Regions from separate parts of the Mesorhizobium sp. BR1-1-2 genome, predicted to be linked through region 3. Evidence: predicted binding sites of a transcription regulator. Region 3 holds the regulator's gene; each other region holds the start of a gene.

Region 1 (4,984 bases), on a different contig from region 3:
TCAGCTTGAAGTTTGGAGAACAGAATGCCCGCTTCCAATGCCATCGTCGTCGCCAGCGCCGCGCGCACACCGGTCGGTTCCTTCAACGGCGCTTTCGCCGCCACCCCGGCGCACGAGCTTGGCGCCGTCGTCGTAAGGGAATTGTTGTCGCGCGCCGGCGTCGAGGCGGCCGAGGTCGACGAGGTCATTCTTGGCCAGGTTTTGACCGCGGCCCAAGGGCAGAACCCTGCCCGCCAGGCTTCGATCCTCGCCGGGCTGCCCAGGGAAACCACTGCCTGGGGCCTCAACCAGGTGTGCGGCTCAGGCCTGCGCGCCATCGCGCTCGGCATGCAGCAGATCGCCACCGGCGACGCCAAGGTGGTTGTTGCCGGCGGCCAGGAATCGATGTCGCTGTCGCCGCACGCCCAGCACCTGCGCGCTGGCGTCAAGATGGGCGACTACAAGATGATCGACACCATGATCAAGGATGGCTTGTGGGATGCCTTCAACGGCTATCACATGGGCAACACCGCCGAGAACGTCGCCCGCCAGTTCCAGATCACCCGCGAAGACCAGGACCAGTTCGCGCTGGCCTCGCAGAACAAGGCCGAGGCCGCGCAGAAGGCCGGCCGGTTCAAGGACGAGATCGTCGCGTTCACCATCAAGGGCAAGAAGGGCGATACAATTGTCGACCAGGACGAATACATCCGCCATGGCGCGACGCTGGATGCCATGACCAAGCTGAAGCCGGCCTTCGACAAGGAGGGCACTGTGACCGCCGCCAATGCCTCCGGCATCAACGACGGCGCCGCCGGCGCGCTTTTGATGAGCGAAGCGGAAGCTGCCAGGCGGGGCATCACCCCGCTGGCGCGCATCGTCTCCTGGGCGACCGCGGGCGTCGACCCGGCGATCATGGGCACCGGCCCGATTCCCGCCTCGCGAAAGGCGCTGGAAAAGGCCGGCTGGTCAGTCGGTGATCTCGACCTGATCGAGGCCAACGAGGCCTTCGCCGCGCAGGCCTGTGCGGTGAACAAGGACATGGGCTGGGATCCCTCGATCGTCAACGTCAATGGCGGCGCCATCGCCATCGGCCACCCGATCGGCGCCTCTGGCGCGCGCATTTTCAACACGCTGGTCCACGAGATGCGCCGAAGAGGTGCCAAGAAGGGTCTCGCCACGCTGTGCATCGGCGGCGGCATGGGCGTCGCCATGTGCGTCGAAGCGCTCTAAAAGAGAAGAGCATGGGGAGTAGCGAATAGGGAAGAACGGCGTCAGCGCAACGGGCTATCTGATCCCTGCCGCTATTCGCTGCTCCCCATTCACTCTCCCGACCAAAGGGAGGGAACGCATGACCAAGGTTGCAATCGTCACGGGCGGATCGCGCGGCATCGGCGCGGCAATATCGATGGCGCTGAAGGAAGCCGGCTATTCGGTTGCCGCCAACTACGCCGGCAATGACGAGGCGGCGAGCAAGTTCACGGCCTCGACCGGCATCAAGACCTATAAATGGTCGGTCGCCGACTACGACGCCTGCGCCGCGGGCATCAAGCAGGTCGAGGCCGATCTCGGCCCGGTCGCGGTGCTGGTCAACAACGCCGGCATCACGCGCGACGCCATGTTCCACAAGCTGACGCGTGAGCAGTGGAAGGAGGTCATCGACACCAATCTCTCCGGCGTTTTCAACATGACCCATCCGCTGTGGAGCGGCATGCGCGACCGCAAGTTCGGCCGCGTCATCACCATCTCCTCCATCAACGGCCAGAAGGGCCAGGCCGGCCAGGTCAACTACTCCGCGGCCAAGGCCGGCGACATCGGTTTCTCGAAGGCTCTGGCCCAGGAAGGGGCCCGCGCGGGCATCACCGTCAACATCATCTGCCCAGGCTATATCGCCACCGAAATGGTCCGGGCGATCGACGAAAAGGTGCTCAACGAACGCATCATCCCGCAAATTCCGGTCGGGCGCCTCGGCGAGCCGGAGGAGATCGCGCGTTGCGTCGTCTTCCTTGCCTCCGAGGACGCCGGCTTCATCACGGGATCGACCATCACCGCCAATGGCGGCCAGTACTTCGCCTGAGGCCGGACTGCCGGCTTCCCGGTACCGATTTGAAGGAGGACTCGTTCGCCATCCGCTTCGCATGTCCGTGACACCGTCCGATGATGGCTGTCGGTCTGCTGTTCCAATCCGGCACGCAAAGGTTAATGGCGCCAGCGGGGAGTGTGCAAAACTGCATGGACAAGCTGTGCATTGTCGGTGGAAAACCCGTGCGCAACACTACATCTTGTCGTGAACAAACAGGGAAAATGCCGACATCGCCGATTCGTAACCCTTTCGTTCCATGTTTGGCCGCAATGTTAACGAGAGCAGCCGGAATCGCCCGTCAAACCGTTAATTTCTCTTAAGAAAAGTCAATAATTTCATAAGCTTGGATGAAGCAGGCGGGGCTGTGTAACGGCTCTGCCGGCAAAAGTTAACGGCGACTCTCCCTTAGCATGAAACGGGCCAATTCCGTGATTCAGCATGTGGTAAGGGTCATCAGCCAAAACTCCACATCTAGCCGTGAACAAAACCTGAATCCGGGCGAGTCAGCGATTCGTCGCCGATTCGTTCCAGACTCGTTCCAACCCTTAATCAGCAGCCGAACCGAAGTTTGACGGAGGCGGCTTCGAACCGACGGCGGAACATTCCGCTTTCGCTTCGCGTCTGAAATCCCTATGTGTCGCCTGTCATACGCGCCACCCGAGGCGTGCTCCCGACAATGAGAGGCCAGAAAGCCTTATTTCCGAGCCGATGAACATCAGTCCGAAACCCACCGAGCCGCTGATCCTGTCGGGTCGCGACGTGACTGCCGTGCTTGGGCCGACCAACACAGGCAAGACCCACCTCGCCATCGAGCGCATGGTGGCGCATGAAAGCGGCATCATCGGCCTGCCGCTCAGGCTGCTGGCGCGAGAGGTCTATACCCGCGTCTGCGAAAAGGTCGGTGCCAACAAGGTGGCGCTCATCACCGGCGAGGAGAAGATCCAGCCGCCAGGCGCCAAATATTCGGTCTGCACCGTCGAAGCCATGCCGCGCGAGACCGACGCCGCCTTCGTCGCGATCGATGAGGTTCAGCTTGCCGGAGACCTCGAGCGCGGCCACATCTTCACCGACCGCATCCTGCACCTGCGCGGCCGCCAGGAGACGCTGCTGCTCGGCGCCGCCACCATGCACGGCATCTTGCAGCGCCTGTTGAAAGGTGTCTCGGTGGTGACGCGGCCGCGGCTGTCGCATCTGGCCTATGCCGGTTCGAAGAAGCTGACCCGCTTGCCCCGGCGCACAGCGATCGTCGCCTTCTCCGCCGACGAGGTTTATGCCATCGCCGAACTGATCCGCCGCCAGCAGGGCGGTGCGGCCGTCGTGCTTGGTGCGCTCTCGCCCCGCACCCGCAACGCCCAGGTGGCGCTGTTTCAGTCAGGCGACGTCGACTATCTCGTCGCCACCGATGCCATCGGCATGGGCCTTAACCTCGATCTCGACCATGTCGCCTTCGCCCAGAACCGCAAGTTCGATGGCTACCAGTATCGCAACCTGACGGCGGCCGAACTTGGCCAGATCGCCGGGCGCGCCGGCCGGCACCTGCGCGACGGCACCTTCGGCGTCACCGGCCAGGTCGACCCGCTGGACGAGGAGCTGGTCAAAAAGATCGAAAGCCACGACTTCGACCCGGTGAAGGTGCTGCAATGGCGCACAGCGCGTTTCAACTTCGCCAGCCTCGACGCGCTGAAGCGCTCGATCGAGACCAACGCCCCGGTGGAAGGCCTGACCCGTGCGCTGCCGGCAGTCGATGCGCAGGCGCTCGAGCATCTCTCTCGTGACGAAGACATCCGCGCGTTGGCTACCGATGCCAGGCGCGTCGCGCTGCTGTGGGAGGCTTGCGCGCTCCCCGACTACCGCAAGATTGCGCCGGCCCAGCACGCCGACCTCATTGCGTCGATCTACATGGATCTCGCCAGGCACGGCCATGTCGACGAGAATTACATGGCCGAGCAGGTGCGCCGCGCCGATACCACCGAGGGCGATATCGATACGCTGTCGCATCGCATCGCCCAGATCCGCACCTGGACATTCGTGTCGAACCGGCCCGGCTGGCTGGCCGATCAGGCACACTGGCAGGAAAAGACACGCGAAATCGAAGACAGATTGTCGGATGCGCTGCATGAGCGGTTGACGAAACGCTTCGTAGACCGCAGGACTTCCGTCCTCATGCGGCGCCTTAGAGAAAATACCATGCCTGAAGCCGAAATAAGCCCAACCGGAACCGTCCTCGTCGAAGGCCACCATGTCGGCGAGTTGCAGGGATTCCGTTTCACCGCCGATCAGAGCGCTGGCGGCGAAGACGCCAAGGCCGTGCGCGCGGCCGCCCAGAAGGCGCTGGCGGCGGAGTTCGAGGCACGCGCCGAACGCTTCGGCGCCTGCGCCAATGGCGACATTGCGCTCGGTTCCGACGGCACGCTGCGCTGGATCGGCGCGCCGATCGGCACGCTGGTTGCCGGCGAAGACGCGCTGAAGCCACGCCTGGTGCTTTTGGCCGATGAACAACTGACCGGCCCGGCGCGTGACAAGGTCGCCGCGCGCGCCGAGCGCTTCGTCAATTTCCAGATCGAATCCCTGCTGAAGCCGCTGGCCGATTTGAAGAATGCCGAGCAGCTATCAGGCATCGGCCGCGGCATTGCCTTCCAGTTGGTCGAGAATTTCGGCCTTATCAACCGCCGCGACATCGCCGAGGAGATGAAGTCGCTCGACCAGGAAGGCCGCGCGGCATTGCGCCGGCTGGGCGTGCGCTTCGGCGCCTATCATGTCTTCGTGCCGGCGCTGATCAAGCCAGCGCCCGCGGGACTGGTGACGTTGCTGTGGGCGCTGAAAAACGACGGCAAGGATAAGCCCGGCTTCGGCGACGTCGTCCATGCGCTGGCATCGGGCCGCACCTCGGTGGTCATCGATCCGGCTTTCGACAAGGCCTTTTAC
Region 2 (4,984 bases), on a different contig from region 3:
TGGGGCCGCCGTCGGCGCCGCGCGGTGTTTTTTGGTCGGTCAAATCGGATCACAATCTAAACAGGAATCACTTGCCGTATATATAGGAAGCGCGGCCGAAACTCCAATGTCGCCGGCACTTTTCCAGTGTCGGTTTTGGCGGTGATTTCAAAAGGATACCGGTGATTGCGACGATATGGCCGAGATGCTTTTCGGAGCCGTCGACGCAGAGGCCCGCCATCTCGTGTCAGCGGCGGCCCGCGCGGCGGGCGCGATAGCCACCGGGTGTCTCCCCCATTTCGCGCCGGAAGCGGCGATTGAAGGTCGACAGGTCCCCGAAGCCGGCCTCGAAGGCGACGGTCGAGATCGCCTCGTCCGAAGCGCAAAGCCGCACCGCCGCCCGGTGCAGCCTGGTCCTCAGCAGAAACCGGTAAGGCGTCATGCCGGCAACCTGCCGGAATGTGCGCAGGAAATGATACGGACTGGTCGCCGTCTCCCGGGCCAGCACGGCCAGCGAAAGTGGCCGGTCGGCATCGATCTCGATACGCCGAACCGCCTCTGCGACCCGTTTCTGGTCGCGGCGGCTGGGTGTCCGCGCCATCTTAGTGGGCCCTGAGCTCGCGGCGACCACCGCCCCGGCAATGCGCAAGCCAAGTTCCTCGAAGGCGGCAGTTTCGCCCACATCGCGCGCGGCCTCCGCTTCGGCCAGCAGCGGCATCAGCGCCGGCAAGGGCGGCAGGCGCGGCGTCTCGAAGGCCAGCGCCCTGGCGCCCGGCACGCCTTCAACGATCCGTTCCATATAGGCTGGACTGAAATGGAAGGAGAGGCAGCGGTCGCCGGCGCCGTGCTCGTGGCCGCATTCGTAGCATGTGCCGGGATTGCCCAGCAGCACCGCGCCTGGCGCGAGCATCGCGATGCCCTGGCTGGCCCGGTAGCGGAAGGTGCCGCTGGTCACCGCGGCGATGCAGAACGTCCGGTGCTCTTCCTCGAACGGCCGGTCGCCGGCGCCTGCCGTGCACACCACGTCCGACACCTGCCAGCCTGGTCCTGAGGCAATGACCCTGTCGCTCGTCGTCATGGCCCGAAAGATAGCAATTTTTCCCAAGCGCAGAACCCCGCCCCGGCCTATCGCTCGCAGTCTCCTGACAGCATGAAGGCACCGTCCATGGCCAACCAGCCCTCCTTTGCCGAAGTCCTGCACAGTGCCGGGCCCGCCCCCGGCCTTGCCGAGTATCTCGATCTTTACGGCCGCTTTGTCGGCGCCTGGGCTTTCGATGCCAGCCGTCATCTCGAGGACGGGACGGTGTTGACCGGGCGCGGCGAGGTGCATTTCGGCTGGGTACTGGAAGGCCGCGCGATCCAGGACGTCTGGATCCTGCCCGCACGCGACGCCGGCCCTTCGCCTTCCCTCGGCAAATGGACGTTTTATGGCACGACCTTGCGCGTCTACGATCCCGGCGCAAACGCCTGGCACATCTTCTGGAGCGATCCGCGCAATCAGTATTACAGCCGTCAGCTCGGCCGCGCCGAAGGCGACACGATTGTCCAAGTGGGCGCCGACGGCACCGGTTCCTCCGTACGCTGGAGCTTTTCGCGGGTCACGGAAAATTCCTTCCGCTGGCTCGGCGAGCGCTCGCACGATAATGGCGCGACATGGCGGCTCGAAGTGGAGTTTCTGGCGCGGCGCATGGGTGGAAATTGATCATCTTGAACGCCGCAGCGATACGAAATGAGAGCCGTAGCGATCTTCGCGCCCCCCTCTGGCCTGCCGGCCATCTCCCCCACGAGAGGGAGATTGGCAGCTTAAGCGACGGCACCCTTCCTGCAACGTTTGAGATAGGCGAAAGCGGCGATTACAGCCGATCTCCCCCCCCTTGTGGGGGAGATGTCCGGCAGGACAGAGGGGGGCGCTGCCCGCCAGTACTAAAAGGTTGAACTTCCAGTCATTCGTTGTCCTGCAGTTCCCACCGACTGAGCTTTGCTCTACCAATGCAATGCTGCGGGCTCGGCCCGGCGGGAGGGTGAGAAATGCCGAGTTTCGACAGCCTGTTCAACGCCTTCGTCACCATTCTGGTGACCATCGACCCGCCGGGGCTGGCGCCGCTGTTTCTGGCGATAACACGCGGCATGAACCGCGAGGAGCGCCAGCAGGTCTCGGTCCGCGCCTCGGTCATCGGCTTCCTGGTGATGGCGCTGTTCGCGGTTGCCGGCGCTTCGATCCTGTCGGTGTTCGGCATCACGCTGCCGGCCTTCCGCGTCGCCGGCGGCTTCCTCTTGTTCTTCATTGCTTTCGAAATGGTGTTCGAGCGCCGGCAGGACCGCAAGGAGAAGATCGGCGACGTCGCCATCACCAAGGACATGATCCACAACATCGCCGCCTTCCCGCTGGCGATCCCGCTGATCGCCGGCCCCGGCGCGATTTCGGCGACTGTGCTGCTCTCCGGCTCGTTTCAGGGTTTTGGCGCCCAGGCGGCACTGGTCGGCATCATCTTCGTCTGCCTCGCCATCACCTATCTGGTGTTCGTGCTGTCGGAGCGCATAGACCGCATCCTCGGCCAGACCGGCCGTTCGATCCTGACCCGCCTGCTCGGCGTCATCCTGGCCGCCCTTGCCGTGCAGTTCGTGGCCGACGGCATCAAGGCACTGATGGCCTCGTAGGCCGCTTATTTTGCGGTCGTATCGATGACTTCAAAGTCGTGGGTAATCGTCGCCGTCTTGGCCATCATGGCCGAGGCCGAACAGTATTTTTCGATCGAGAGATCGATCGCCCGCTTCACCTTGTCGTGCGACAACGCCCTGCCTTTGACGATGAAATGCATGTGGATGCGGGTGAACACCTTCGGGTCGGTTTCGGCCCGGTCGGAATCGAGCTCGACCACGCAATCCTCGACCGCCTCGCGCCCTTTTTCGAGGATATGGACGACATCATAGGCCGAGCAGCCGCCGGTGCCGATCAGCACCAGTTCCATCGGGCTCGGCCCCGGCGTTCTCCCTTCAGGGCCAAACGCGGTCCCCAGCACGGCCTTGTGACCCGTGCCGGATTCGCCGACGAAGGTGCGCTCCTCGACCCACTTTACCCGTGCTTTCACTGAATGTGTCTCTCGCTGGAATCCATCGGCCGGCGCGCTCGCCGCGTGCCGGTCTATGCTATGATTTATCTGTCTCTCAGAACGGGATCTCGTCGTCCAGCTCGCGCGAAGAACCGCCGCCGCCACCGCCCTTGGGACCGCCGCCGCCGCGGCTAAAACCTTCGTTCGGGCCGGACTGGCCGAAGTCGGAACCGCGGCTGCTGCCGCCGGAATAGCCGCCGACCTGACCGCCCTCTCCCTGGCCGCGCGCGTCAAGCATCTGCAGCTCGCCGCGGAATCTCTGCAGCACGACTTCCGTCGTGTATTTGTCGGCACCGGTCTGGTCCTGCCATTTGCGGGTCTGCAACTGGCCTTCGACATACACCTTCATGCCCTTCTTCAGATACTGCTCGGCAACCTTGGCGATGCCTTCATTGAAGATGACGACATTATGCCACTCGGTCTTTTCCTTGCGCTCGCCGGAATTCTTGTCGCGCCAGCTTTCCGACGTTGCGATGCGGATGTTGACGACCGGCTCGCCCGAATTCAGGCGGCGGATCTCCGGGTCCGCTCCGAGATTGCCGACCAGAATGACCTTGTTGACGCTACCCGCCATGATACTTCTCCGCGCTCGTCCGAAACAAATTTTTGTCGCAGCACCTTACAGGTTGCGCACACCCCTTGCCTGCTGTGGCTGCCTTTTCCCACAAGGTTTTTGTTCTCTTTTCGTTCCTACATGCATCGCCGCTCATTGTCAAGGATTGGCAGCAATGCCGCAGCAGCCCGCTCCCTTTCATATGGGCCGCAAAAGACCGCTTGCCAAACCGATAAGTATCGACTTATGCTTTTGCCATGATCGAAGCGGAAATTTTCCGGGCGCTGGCTGACCCCACCCGACGCGCCGTCTATGAACGCCTCGCCACCAGCGAGATGACGGTGTCGCAACTGCGCACCGGCATGACGGTGTCGCAGCCGGCTGTGTCGCAGCACCTGGCCGTGCTGCGCGGCGCAGGGCTGGTGGTCGAGCGGCGGGCGGGCCGCAACGCCTATTACCGCGCCGATCCGAAAGGGCTCGATCCGCTGCTCGGCTGGATCGAACGCTACCGGACGTTCTGGCCCGAACGCATCGAAAGACTGAAGACGGTTCTCAAGGACATGGACCAATGACGCACGCACCAGTGACCGACGAAAGCCATGCGCGGACCGCCCCCGACGCGATCGAGTTCGAGTGCGATCTTCCCGAGCCGCCGGAAAAGGTATGGCGGGCGCTGACCGTGCCCGAATTGCTTGCGGCCTGGATGATGCCCAACGACATCAATCCTGAGATCGGCAGCAATTTCGCCTTTGCCGGCCCCGAAGCGCCGATCGAATGCGAGATCCTCGATGCCGAGCCCGGAAAAAGGCTTCGCTATACCTGGCGGGAACAGCCGCGGCCGGACGAGAAACGGAACCCGCTCGACAGCATCGTCACCTTCACGCTCGCCCGCACCGTTTCGGGCGGCACGCATCTGCATATTATCCATGAAGGCTTTGCCCGTGCGGCGACATCCGCCGCCGGGCCCATGGTGACCATGGCAGGCGCCGGCTGCCGGCTTTCATTCGCTGCGCGTGGCTCCGGCCGCCGCCCCGCAGCCAATTCATTTTGCCTTCTGCAGCGCGCCGCTTGACTGGCCGACACAATGAAAAACGGAGAGAGACGATGACCGGTTTTGCCAATCTGGTGCCGATGGTGATCGAGCAATCGAGCCGCGGCGAGCGCGCCTTCGACATTTTCTCGCGGCTGCTGCGCGAGCGCATCGTCTTCATCAACGGCGAGATCAACGACGGCATGTCGGCGCTGGTCTGCGCCCAGCTTCTGTCGCTGGAATCCGATAATCCCGACAAGGAGATCTCGCTCTACATCAACTCGCCTGGGGGCGTGGTGACCAGCGGCTTCG
Region 3 (4,984 bases):
GTATGGCAGAGATCCCAGACGATCAGCGCGCCGGCATCATGCGCCCTGCGCGTAAGCGCGGCCATGTCGCGCAGCTGCCCGGATTTGTAGTTGACGTGGTTGACCAGGATGACCGCGACCTGCTCGTCGATCAGTTCTTCTATGGTCGGCGCATCGACGCCCTCGAGCCGCAGCATCGTGCCCGGCCGCGTCGAGGCAACGCCTTCGGCCATATAGAGATCGGTCGGAAAGCTGTCCCCCTCGGCGACGATGACCGACCTGTCCGGCCGCATCCCGAGTGCCGCATGCAGCACCTTGTAGATGTTGATCGAGGTGGTATCGCAGACCACCGTCTGGCCGGCGGCGGCCCCGATCAGGCGCCCGAGCTGGTCGCCGAGTTCGACCGGCATGTCGAACCAGCCGGCGGTGTTCCAGGCGCGGATCAGATCCTGCGCCCACTCCTGCGTGGCGGCCTGCTGCAGCTCCCCGAACACGGCGGGCGAAGCGGCGCCCAGCGAATTGCCGTCGAGATAGATCACCCCTTGAGGCAAGGTGAAGCGGTCACGCATGGCACGCAGCGGATCCGCGGTGTCCATTGCCTCGATCGCTGCGAGATCGGGAATTTTGCTCATGGTCACGATGTTCCTCGGTGAGAAGAGCGCCCCGGAAAGGGGCCGGCCGTTTTGCCGCCGGGGCAAGGGCTGGCCGCATAGAGGCGCAAGAACAGGGTGAACGCCCGGTTCGATCTTTGCTCGATTTCCGGCCGAGGCAATTCCTCGAGCACTCCGACGATCCGGCGAACCTGGAGATCGCCGATCAAAAGCCGGACGTAGATGTCGGCGGCTTCGGCAGGATCGTCACAGGCGATCAGGCCGGCCCGACTTGCGGTTCGAAGCAGGTCGCCAACGAGCGGCATTATGGTATTGCGGCCGAATTGCGCGATCGACTGGCCAAGCGTGCCTGTATCGTTGACGTCGCCGGCTGCGGCGCGATTGAGCGCCACCGCCTTGTCGCCCGTCACAAGGGTCAGCAGGACTGGCCCGAGCAAGTTCAGGGTTTCGAGCGGATCGCGCGCCTGGCGAAGGGCGTCCTCCAGCAGCTTCCTTGCTTCTCCCGCATTCGCTTCGATCAAGGATCGAAACAGGACCTGCTTGTTGCCGTACCAGTTGTAGAGGGTTTCGTTCGAGGCCGATGCCCGCTTGGCGATGGCAAGCAGGGAAGCGCTTCTGTAGCCGGTTTCCCGGAGCACCGCATAGGCGGCCTCCTCTATCCGTTCACGTCGCGCGGCCTGCTTCGGCGTGGTCATTGGTGTCCCTCTTCGAAAACCGTATATTGTTATACGGTTTAGTCAAGCGAACCGGAAGCAAGGAGCGAACGAACGCAGCCCGTCGCATTCGGTGATGCCTGGCCGCTTTCCGGCAGGAAGTTGGCATTTTGGTTTCGTTTCGTTCACGAGCTGCGGAGATTTTGATCCGCCCCAAAAGGCAGCCGGCACCTGCCGGCCACACGGTTTGCAGGCTTGTACCAAGAGTGGAGATCGGCCGGGCCACAGGCCATTAACCAAAATAGTTTCAAAGAGGCTGAGAGCGCATTGACGACGGACGGCGCTGGCAGGATGCTGGCTGCAGGAGGGCCTTTCGTTTCCGCCGCCTTAACAAATTCATTAAACTTTAAATGGTTGCGGAACACAACTGGAACAGATAGTGTTTGTTCTGGGTTTGTTTTCTGATTCTGATTCCAGACCCTTCGTGCAATGCCTTTGGGGGCCGCCATGCTCACGCGCAAGCAACATGAACTCTTGATGTTCATCCATGAACGGCTGAAGGAAAGCGGCATTCCGCCGTCCTTCGACGAGATGAAGGAAGCGCTGGACCTCGCCTCCAAGTCGGGAATTCATCGGCTGATCACGGCGTTGGAGGAGCGCGGCTTCATTCGCCGCCTGCCGAACCGGGCGCGCGCGCTGGAGGTGCTGCGCCTGCCGGATTCGATCGCGCCGGGTCTTAACGCGGCAAAGAAGTTCTCCCCGAGCGTCATCCAGGGCAGCCTTGGACAGGGCGGCCTTAACAGGCAGATCAAGCCGGCGGCGCCCTCGCGCCTGCCCGCCGCCGGCAATGACGACGACGCGGTTTCAGCGGTTTCGATCCCGGTCATGGGCCGTATCGCGGCCGGCGTGCCGATCGACGCTATCCAGCATCAGACGCATTCCATCTCGGTGCCGCCGGACATGATCATGGGCGGCGAGCATTATGCGCTGGAGGTCAAGGGCGATTCGATGATCGAGGCCGGCATCTTCGACGGCGATACGGTCATCATTCGCAACGCCGACACCGCAAGTCCCGGCGAGATTGTCGTGGCCCTGGTCGACGAGGAGGAAGCGACGCTGAAGCGCTTCCGTCGCAAGGGCGCCTCGATTGCGCTCGAGGCCGCCAATCCGGCTTATGAAACACGTATTTTCGGACCGGACAGGGTCAAGGTGCAAGGCAAGCTGGTCGGACTGATCAGGCGCTACTGAGCGGGTTCGGCGTTGGGCTTTTCGGGTTTGCGGTAGGGCGGCAGTCCCCGTGCCTCGCGCGAGAATTTTCGCTGTTCGTGCCAGGGCCGATATGGCCTGTCGACGGCAAAGCTGACCTGGGCCGGTTCCGTCGCCGATTGCTGGTCGAAGAAGACGGCGGCACTTCCGTTCCGAGCGAGCTGCCGCTTGGTGATGACGAGGACCAGCGGATTGTGGCAGGGGTCGTAGCCCCCCGGGTCGTCGATGACGATCAGATCCGCATAGGCGCAGGCCCTCCAGGCATCCTTGCGATCCTCCACCTGCGCGATGATCGCCCCGGAGGGATGCCGGGCCATGCACAGGCCGGTGAAGCAATAGAAAGGCGCTCCCGCCGGAAGTTGCGCGGGATCGAAGACGTCGAACTGTCGGTCTCCGCTGTCGAACAGTTCCGGCGCGACGATGGTTTCGGATTTCAGCGCGCGTTTCCAGTTGTCGACGGTGAATTCGTTCGGACGCGCCCGGTTGATCGCGAGCTCGCCGCCGCCGATCGGCAGCGCCACCAGGCGGGCATCCTCCGAAATCAGCACGTCCGGCGTGCGCGTGTCCGAGACGGTCAACAGGCCGGCGAGCGCGAAGGGAAGTGCCGCCAGCCGCAGCCATGTCGTGGCCATCGTCGCGATGACCAGGGCGATCGCCACCAGAAGGACGGATTGCTGCGAAATCAACCCGACCGCGTCGACCGGCGAGCGTTGCGAGATCCATCCCGATATGGTGATCATCACGGTCAGTCCCTTGCCCATCAGATAAAGCGATGGTCCATCGAACCCGAACGGCATCAGCAGCGCGCTGGCAACCGCAAGGAACATCACGACGGAAACGATCGGCATGACTGCAAGATTGGCGAACAGGCTGAGTGGTGAAACGCGCTGGAAATGCCAGATGGCGAAAAGCGCCGTGGCGCTTCCCGCGATGATCGAGGTCATCGCCAGCCTACCTGTCGCCAGCAGCAATTTTCGCGTCAGGAGGCCAGGCAAGGTCCGTTGCGGCGGGGTCCGCGCTTTGTCGGCTTTGCGATCCGACCAGCCGGCATAGGCGCCGACCAGGGCCGCGGTGGCGGCGAACGACATTTGGAAGCTCGGCCCTACCACCTCGTGCGGCGACACCACGATGACGGCGATCGCCGAAATAGCCAGATTGCGCATGGTGAGTGCCGCCCGATCGAACAGGACGGCGATCAGCATCACCGCCAGCATGATGAAGCTGCGTTCGGCGGCAACGACGACGCCCGAAATGACGAGATAGGCGGCGATCGAGAAAAGTGCCGCCGCGGCCGCGTATTTCTTGACCGGCCGGCGGGAGGAAAAGTTCGGGAACAGCGCGAAGCCACCACGCAGCAGCCCCATGACGGTGCCGGCGACCAGCGCCATGTGCAGCCCGGAAATGGAGATGATGTGGTAGATGCCGGTGCGTCGCATCGCTTCGTTGATTTCGTCGGGAATCCCGGCGCGCACGCCCACGATCAGCGCCGCGGCGATCTCGCCCTCGGCGCCGCCGATGCTGTCCCTGATATGGTCGGCAATGCTTTCACGAGCACTCTCGATGGCGGCTGAAAGGGCGGCCCACAGCGGCCTATCATCGGCCGAGACGATCTTGGGATTGCCGAGAAAGAACCCGCTGGCACCGATGCCGGCGAAGTAGCTGTCGAAGGAAAAGTCGTAGCTGTCCGGCCGCACCGGCCCGGTCGGCGGCAACAGCTTGGCATAGCCGGTCACGAGCGAGCCGGCCGTCACCTCAGCCGGCACCTTGCGCGCCGAAAGGCGGACGCGCTCCGGCGCGTAGCGTAGTTTCGGCCGTGCGGTCGATGTCACGTCGATGGTCAGCCGGATGCGACCGGTCTCCATCTGGTCGACTGAAACGACGCGGCCGGTGATTTGCGTGGAGATTTCCGAGCCCAGCATCCGCGTTCCCGCCCGCCAGGTCTCGACTTTGCCGGCGAGCATGCCGAGTGCGCACAACAGCGCCGCCATGAAGCACAGATGGGTTTTCGACCATGAGCGCGAAACGAGCGCGCACAGCGCCATCAGGATCGCGATCGCGAGAGGCTTGGCAAAGCCCGGCTCCGCCGCCAGCGAAAAATAGGCCACCGATCCGCATGCCAGGAACACCGGTATCAGCAGGAAGGCTACGCCCCGATCGAGTTCGAGCTCGGCGGCTCTGGCCACTCCGTTGCGCAGGCGAGGCCATGAAGCACGACCGAACTCCCGGCGCAGGCGCGAGGCCGCGCGGACAGCAGGGACGCCAGGCGGCGCGGAAACATCCGGCGGCAGCGACTTGCCCGGCTGCTGCAAGGGCGGCGGCGCCAGCGGCAATGAGACCGGCGCGGGCATGGCAAAAAGCGAGCGTTCGCTGACGCCAGCAACGACGTCGTCGCCTTCCTCCGCGGCCCGGCCCGCTCCAGCCATCGGGTCTGCCCCTTGCGCCCTCGACACCCTATGCTACATGAACGCGCGGCGC
Region 4 (4,984 bases), on a different contig from region 3:
AGATCTCCAGCCTTGTGTCGCTGCTGTTGTTCGCGCTCTCGATGGTGCTGACCTGGCGCATGACCAACGCGACCATCGGCAGAGGTGCCGCAATCGGGACCGCTGTCTTCGTCGGCATGTTCATCGCTTCGCTGATCGTGCTGTTCGGGCTGCAGGCGCTGCTTGGAATCACGGTTCCGGACACCGGAGCTCAGAGCCTTTCGGGACTCTATCCGGGATAATCGACGCCGACCAGAAAAAGCCCGTCGGGCGGCGCCACCTGGCCGCAGGCGGCGCGGTCGTGCGCCTCGAGCGCCGCCTTGAGATCGCCGGCCGTCCATGCGCCTTCGCCGACGCGCTTGAGCGAGCCGACCATCGAGCGCACCTGGTTGTGCAGGAAGGAACGCGCCGAGGCTCTGACTTCGATCATGTCGCCCGAACGGTTGACGTCAAGACGGTCGAGCGTGCGCACCGGGCTCTCGGCCTGGCATTGCGTGGAGCGGAAGGTGGTGAAATCGTGCCGCCCGAGCAGCACTTTGGCGGCTTCGTGCATGGCAGCGGCGTCGAGCCGCTTCGGCACCCACCAGACCTTGCCCTTTTCCAGCGCCGAGGGCGCGCGCCGGTTTAGGATGCGGTAGAGATAGTGGCGGCCGATGGCCGAGAAGCGGGCATCGAAGCCGTCGACGACGGTCGTGGCTTTCAAGATCGCGATGCGATTGCCGGCGGCCTGCAGATGCGCGTTGACGGCATCGCGCACCTTGTCGTCCGGCCAGGCCTTGGCCAGGTCGACATGCGCCACCTGGGCCGTCGCATGCACGCCGGCATCGGTACGGCCGGCAGCCCGCAAGCGGACCTGCTGGCCGCAGAATTTTTCGATCGCCTGCTCGATCGCCTGCTGCACCGAAGGCTGGTCCGCCTGATGCTGCCAGCCGGCAAACAGGCTGCCGTCATATTCGATGTCGAGGCGAAAACGCGGCATGCCGGGCGGCTATACGCACTCGCCTAGGCGGCGAGTGCGGTGAAGGCCGAGGCGTAGACCAGCCGGCCGGTTTCGGGAGCGTCGCCCCAGGCCAGCGCCTGCAGCGCCTCGCCCTGGTAGTCGCTCTCGAAGCCTTCGGCGCGCGCATGGCTGTAGCCGAAACGGCTGTAGTAGGCGGGGTCGCCCAGCACCACGGCCAGCGTCTCGCCGGCGTCGCGTAGGCGGATGTGAGTCTCGCGGATCAGCGCGCCGCCAATGCCGGTGCCGTGAAACGATGGCTCCACCGCCAGCGGCGCCAGTGCCACCGCCGGAAAATCCTTGCCGCCGGCGCGGACGAAAAGCCGCGAAAACAGGATGTGGCCGACCACTTGCCCGTCTTCTTCCGCCACCAGTTCGACAACAGCGTCGCCGCCGGAAACCAGCGCGTCAACCAGCCCGGCTTCCGCCTGCTGGCCGAAAGCGTGTTCCTCGACGAGGCGGATGGCCTCGCGATCCCGCGGCGTCGCCGCGCGTATCGACATCATGCTCATGACAGTTTCATTCCCTTTTCGATCTTGGTCCCGCGCAGGAATTCTTGCGCGGCGGCGGGCCTTCCGCCCGCCCGTTGAACTTCGACCAGCCGGATCGCGCCCGCTCCGCAGGCGACCGTCAGGCGGTCGTCGAGAATTCCTCCCGGTTCGCCCCCGCCTTGCGCAAGCGTCGAGCGAAGCAGTTTCAGCCGTTCCACCCGGCCACCGATTTCAACCTCGCACCAGGCGCCGGGGAAGGGCGACAGGCCGCGAATGTTATTGTGGACTTCGGCCGCGGGTCGCGTCCAATCCACGTGCGTATCGGATTTATCGATCTTTCTTGCGTAGGTCACCCCCTCAACCGGTTGGGCGGTGAATGCCAGGCTATTCCTTTCCAGCCGCGCCAGCGCTTCCACGATCAGCGCGGCGCTGACGCTCATCAATCGATCATGCAGATCGCCGGCAGTCATGTCGGGTTCGATGACGCATTTTTCAACCAGCCCCACCGGGCCGGTGTCGAGGCCTTCTTCCATGCGCATGACCATCATGCCGGTTTCGCTGTCGCCCGCCATGATCGCCCGTTGGATGGGCGCCGCACCGCGCCACCGCGGCAACAGCGACGCATGACCGTTGATGCAGCCCAGTCGCGCCGCCTCGAGAACCGCCCTGGGCAAAAGCAGGCCGTAAGCCACGACCACGCCGATATCGGCTTGCAACGCGCGAAAAGCTGCCTGTTCGGCCTCGCCTTTGAGCGACGTCGGCGTGCGCGTCTCGATGCCCAGCCGTTCCGCCTCGCGCTGTACCGGCGACGGCGTCAGCTCAAGGCCGCGCCGGCCGGCGGCCCGCGGCGGCTGCGTGTAGACGGCGGCGACATCATGTCCGGCCTCGGCAATCGCGCGCAACGTCGGCACCGAAAACTCCGGCGTCCCCATGAAAATGACGCGAAGGGGCATTGTCCCCTATCCCACCAGCTTGCCCGGAGCCTTGTCCTTGGCCAGCTTCTTGAACTTCTTCACCACCATGTCGCGTTTCAGCTTCGAAATGTGGTCGATGAACAGCACGCCGTTGAGATGGTCGATCTCATGCTGCAGGCAGGTCGCCATCAGCCCCTCGGCCTCCATCTCCTGCAGCTTGCCGTCGCGGTCGAGATACTTGACCCGCACGGAAGCCGGGCGTTCGACCTCGGCATAATAGTCGGGGATGGACAGGCAGCCTTCCTCGTAGACGGAGCGCTGGTCGGCGCTTTCCAGGATTTCTGGGTTGATGAAGACATGCGGCGCCGGCGTCTCGTCCTCCTTGGCGAGGTCGATCACCAGCATGCGCAGCGGCTCGCCGATCTGGATCGCGGCGAGCCCGATGCCGGGCGCGTCATACATGGTCGCCAGCATGTCGTCGGCCAGTTTGTGCAAGGGTGCATCGACGCGCTCCACCGGCTTGGAAACCTGGCGCAGGATGGGGTCGGGAAGGATGATGAGCGGCTTGATCGGCATGGCGTCTCACCTAAGACCTTGAATAAAGGGCGTCAACCGGTGCGCCAGGGGATCGTTCACGTTTTGATCTGTGCTGGGCGGCCGAATCGTCTATGCTGTGCGCATGAACGACCTGACATCCATCCTTTCGGAGCCCGTCGCCCGGCTTGGCGCGACCACGATCACGCTCGGCCATGCGCTGGCTTTCGGGGCCTTTGTGTTTCTTGGCCTGTTCGTGGCGCTTGTCGTCGCGCTGTGGCGCTCGGCCAAGGCGCGTGCTGTTGCCGCCGCCGAAGCCGCCGACCATGCCCGCGATGCCGAGGCGCGGATGGCCGGCATATTGCAAAGCCAGGCTGAGATGCAGGGTCGCATGGGCGCTATCGCGGAAGTCTTCGGCGCGCGGCAGGCGGAACTGACGCAGTCGATCGGCCAGCGCCTCGACGCCATGACTGGCCGCCTCGGCCAGACCATGACCGAGCAGACCAGGTCCACGCATGAAAGCCTGGCCAAATTGCAGGAGCGGCTGGCCGTCATCGACACCGCGCAAGGCAATATCCAGTCGCTCGCCGGCCAGGTCGTGCAATTGCAGGCGATCCTCTCCAACAAGCAGACGCGCGGCGCCTTCGGCCAGTCGCGCATGGAAGCGATCGTCGCCGACGGCCTGCCGCACGGCGCCTACGAGTTCCAGGCGACCTTGTCCAACGGCAGCCGGCCCGATTGCCTGGTGAAGATGCCCAACGGCGCGCCGTCGCTTTCCGTCGACGCCAAGTTTCCGCTGGAAGCCTGGAACGCCATCCGCGCCGCCGAAGGCGTCGAACAGCAGAAGGTCGCGGCGCAGGCCTTCCGCCGCGACATCGAGGTGCATATCCGCGATATCGCGGAAAAATACCTGATCCAGGGCGAGACGCAGGACACCGCCTTCATGTTCGTGCCGTCGGAATCGGTGTTTGCCGAGATCCACGAGAATTTCGAGGCGGTGGTGCAGAAGGCGCACCGCGCCCGCGTCGTCATCGTCTCGCCGTCGCTGCTGATGCTGTCGATCCAGGTCATCCAGGCGATTCTCAAGGATGCCCGCATGCGCGAGCAGGCACACTTGATCCAGGGCGAGGTGATCCGGCTGATGGAGGATGTTTCGCGCGTCGACGAGCGAGTGCGCAAATTGCAGGGCCATTTTGCCCAGTCGGCCAAAGATATAGACGACATCCTCGTCTCGACGTCGAAGGTGACCAAGCGCGGCCAGAAGATCGAAGCTCTGGAGTTCGGTGCGCAGCCCGGTGGCGAAGCCGGCCCTGATATCGCGTCACCAGCCCCTGCCAAGCCCGAACCCGGCCCGCGCGTTGTCGATTCCCCGCGCGTTGCCGATTCAAAGACCGGCCAGCTCAGGCTGAGGGTCGTCGAAGGCGACGAATGAGGCGCCGCACCGGGCCGGCGCTACTGCTCCTCCACTGTGGTCATGCCCTGAAATTCAGGTAGCCAGTGAAGCGCCGAGCGGTGCCATTTTTGCAGTGTCGGAATCAAATCCTGGCGTTGCCGCGCGGTTCCCACGCGAATGCCGTAGACCTTGGGGCCATCTCCGACCGACGTGGCGTAAAGGTGCGAGCCGCAGTCGCCACAAAAGGCCTGGACGCGCTTGGCGCCGCTTGCCACGGTCTTGATGTAGATCTTCGGCGTACCCCTGGTGATCCGGTAGTGATCTTCAGATGCCGGAACGGTGACGCGAAACGCAGTCCCGGTCAGCTGTTGGCAATCGGTACAATGGCAGATCGAGGTCTTTTCCGGCTCGACCTCCGCCTCATAGGTGATGGCGCCACAATGACAGCCGCCGTCGATCTTCATAGTCAGTCCTCCAAGAATTCGATCGGCCGATCTTAGCGGCGCAGCGGCGCAAGGCAACGACGCGACGCTGATCCAGAGGCATGACCCGGAGGGGTGGAACGCGGTCTCGAGACCATGTTCAAGCTCTACTCGGATGCCGATTCGATCAGCTTGCGCCGCTGTTCCCAGGTGCCTGACGTCTGCGGCTTGACGAACAGCCGGGTGATCTCAGG

The links. The regulator LexA, encoded in region 3, represses DNA repair genes until DNA is damaged. The targets are predictions, from matches to a motif close to TGTTCNNNNTGTGTTCNG.
Region 1: the regulator LexA is predicted to act here: its motif matches at 2,583-2,600, upstream of LB551_RS23940 (helicase-related protein).
Region 2: the regulator LexA is predicted to act here: its motif matches at 3,764-3,781, upstream of LB551_RS28490 (single-stranded DNA-binding protein).
Region 4: the regulator LexA is predicted to act here: its motif matches at 3,011-3,028, upstream of LB551_RS09200 (DNA recombination protein RmuC).

What each region holds. Positions count from the first base shown of each region.
Region 1 is NZ_JAIUID010000013.1:113,160-118,143, reverse strand. It holds gene LB551_RS23955 (hypothetical protein) at 1-44, opposite strand, end outside; gene LB551_RS23950 (acetyl-CoA C-acetyltransferase) at 25-1,209, shown strand; gene phbB (acetoacetyl-CoA reductase) at 1,328-2,053, shown strand; gene LB551_RS23940 (helicase-related protein) at 2,768-4,984, shown strand, end outside.
Region 2 is NZ_JAIUID010000023.1:37,308-42,291, reverse strand. It holds gene gyrA (DNA gyrase subunit A) at 1-43, opposite strand, end outside; gene LB551_RS28510 (helix-turn-helix transcriptional regulator) at 227-1,057, opposite strand; gene LB551_RS28505 (hypothetical protein) at 1,145-1,681, shown strand; gene LB551_RS28500 (MarC family protein) at 2,008-2,637, shown strand; gene LB551_RS28495 (OsmC family protein) at 2,643-3,068, opposite strand; gene LB551_RS28490 (single-stranded DNA-binding protein) at 3,145-3,663, opposite strand; gene LB551_RS28485 (ArsR/SmtB family transcription factor) at 3,900-4,214, shown strand; gene LB551_RS28480 (SRPBCC family protein) at 4,211-4,714, shown strand; gene LB551_RS28475 (ATP-dependent Clp protease proteolytic subunit) at 4,747-4,984, shown strand, end outside.
Region 3 is NZ_JAIUID010000014.1:91,782-96,765, forward strand. It holds gene kynU (kynureninase) at 1-611, opposite strand, end outside; gene LB551_RS24470 (TetR/AcrR family transcriptional regulator) at 614-1,285, opposite strand; gene lexA (transcriptional repressor LexA) at 1,751-2,491, shown strand; gene LB551_RS24480 (ComEC/Rec2 family competence protein) at 2,485-4,932, opposite strand.
Region 4 is NZ_JAIUID010000003.1:556,358-561,341, forward strand. It holds gene LB551_RS09175 (transporter) at 1-221, shown strand, start outside; gene truA (tRNA pseudouridine(38-40) synthase TruA) at 209-958, opposite strand; gene LB551_RS09185 (GNAT family N-acetyltransferase) at 982-1,488, opposite strand; gene fmt (methionyl-tRNA formyltransferase) at 1,485-2,420, opposite strand; gene def (peptide deformylase) at 2,427-2,957, opposite strand; gene LB551_RS09200 (DNA recombination protein RmuC) at 3,061-4,347, shown strand; gene LB551_RS09205 (GFA family protein) at 4,368-4,772, opposite strand; gene LB551_RS09210 (cation diffusion facilitator family transporter) at 4,898-4,984, opposite strand, start outside.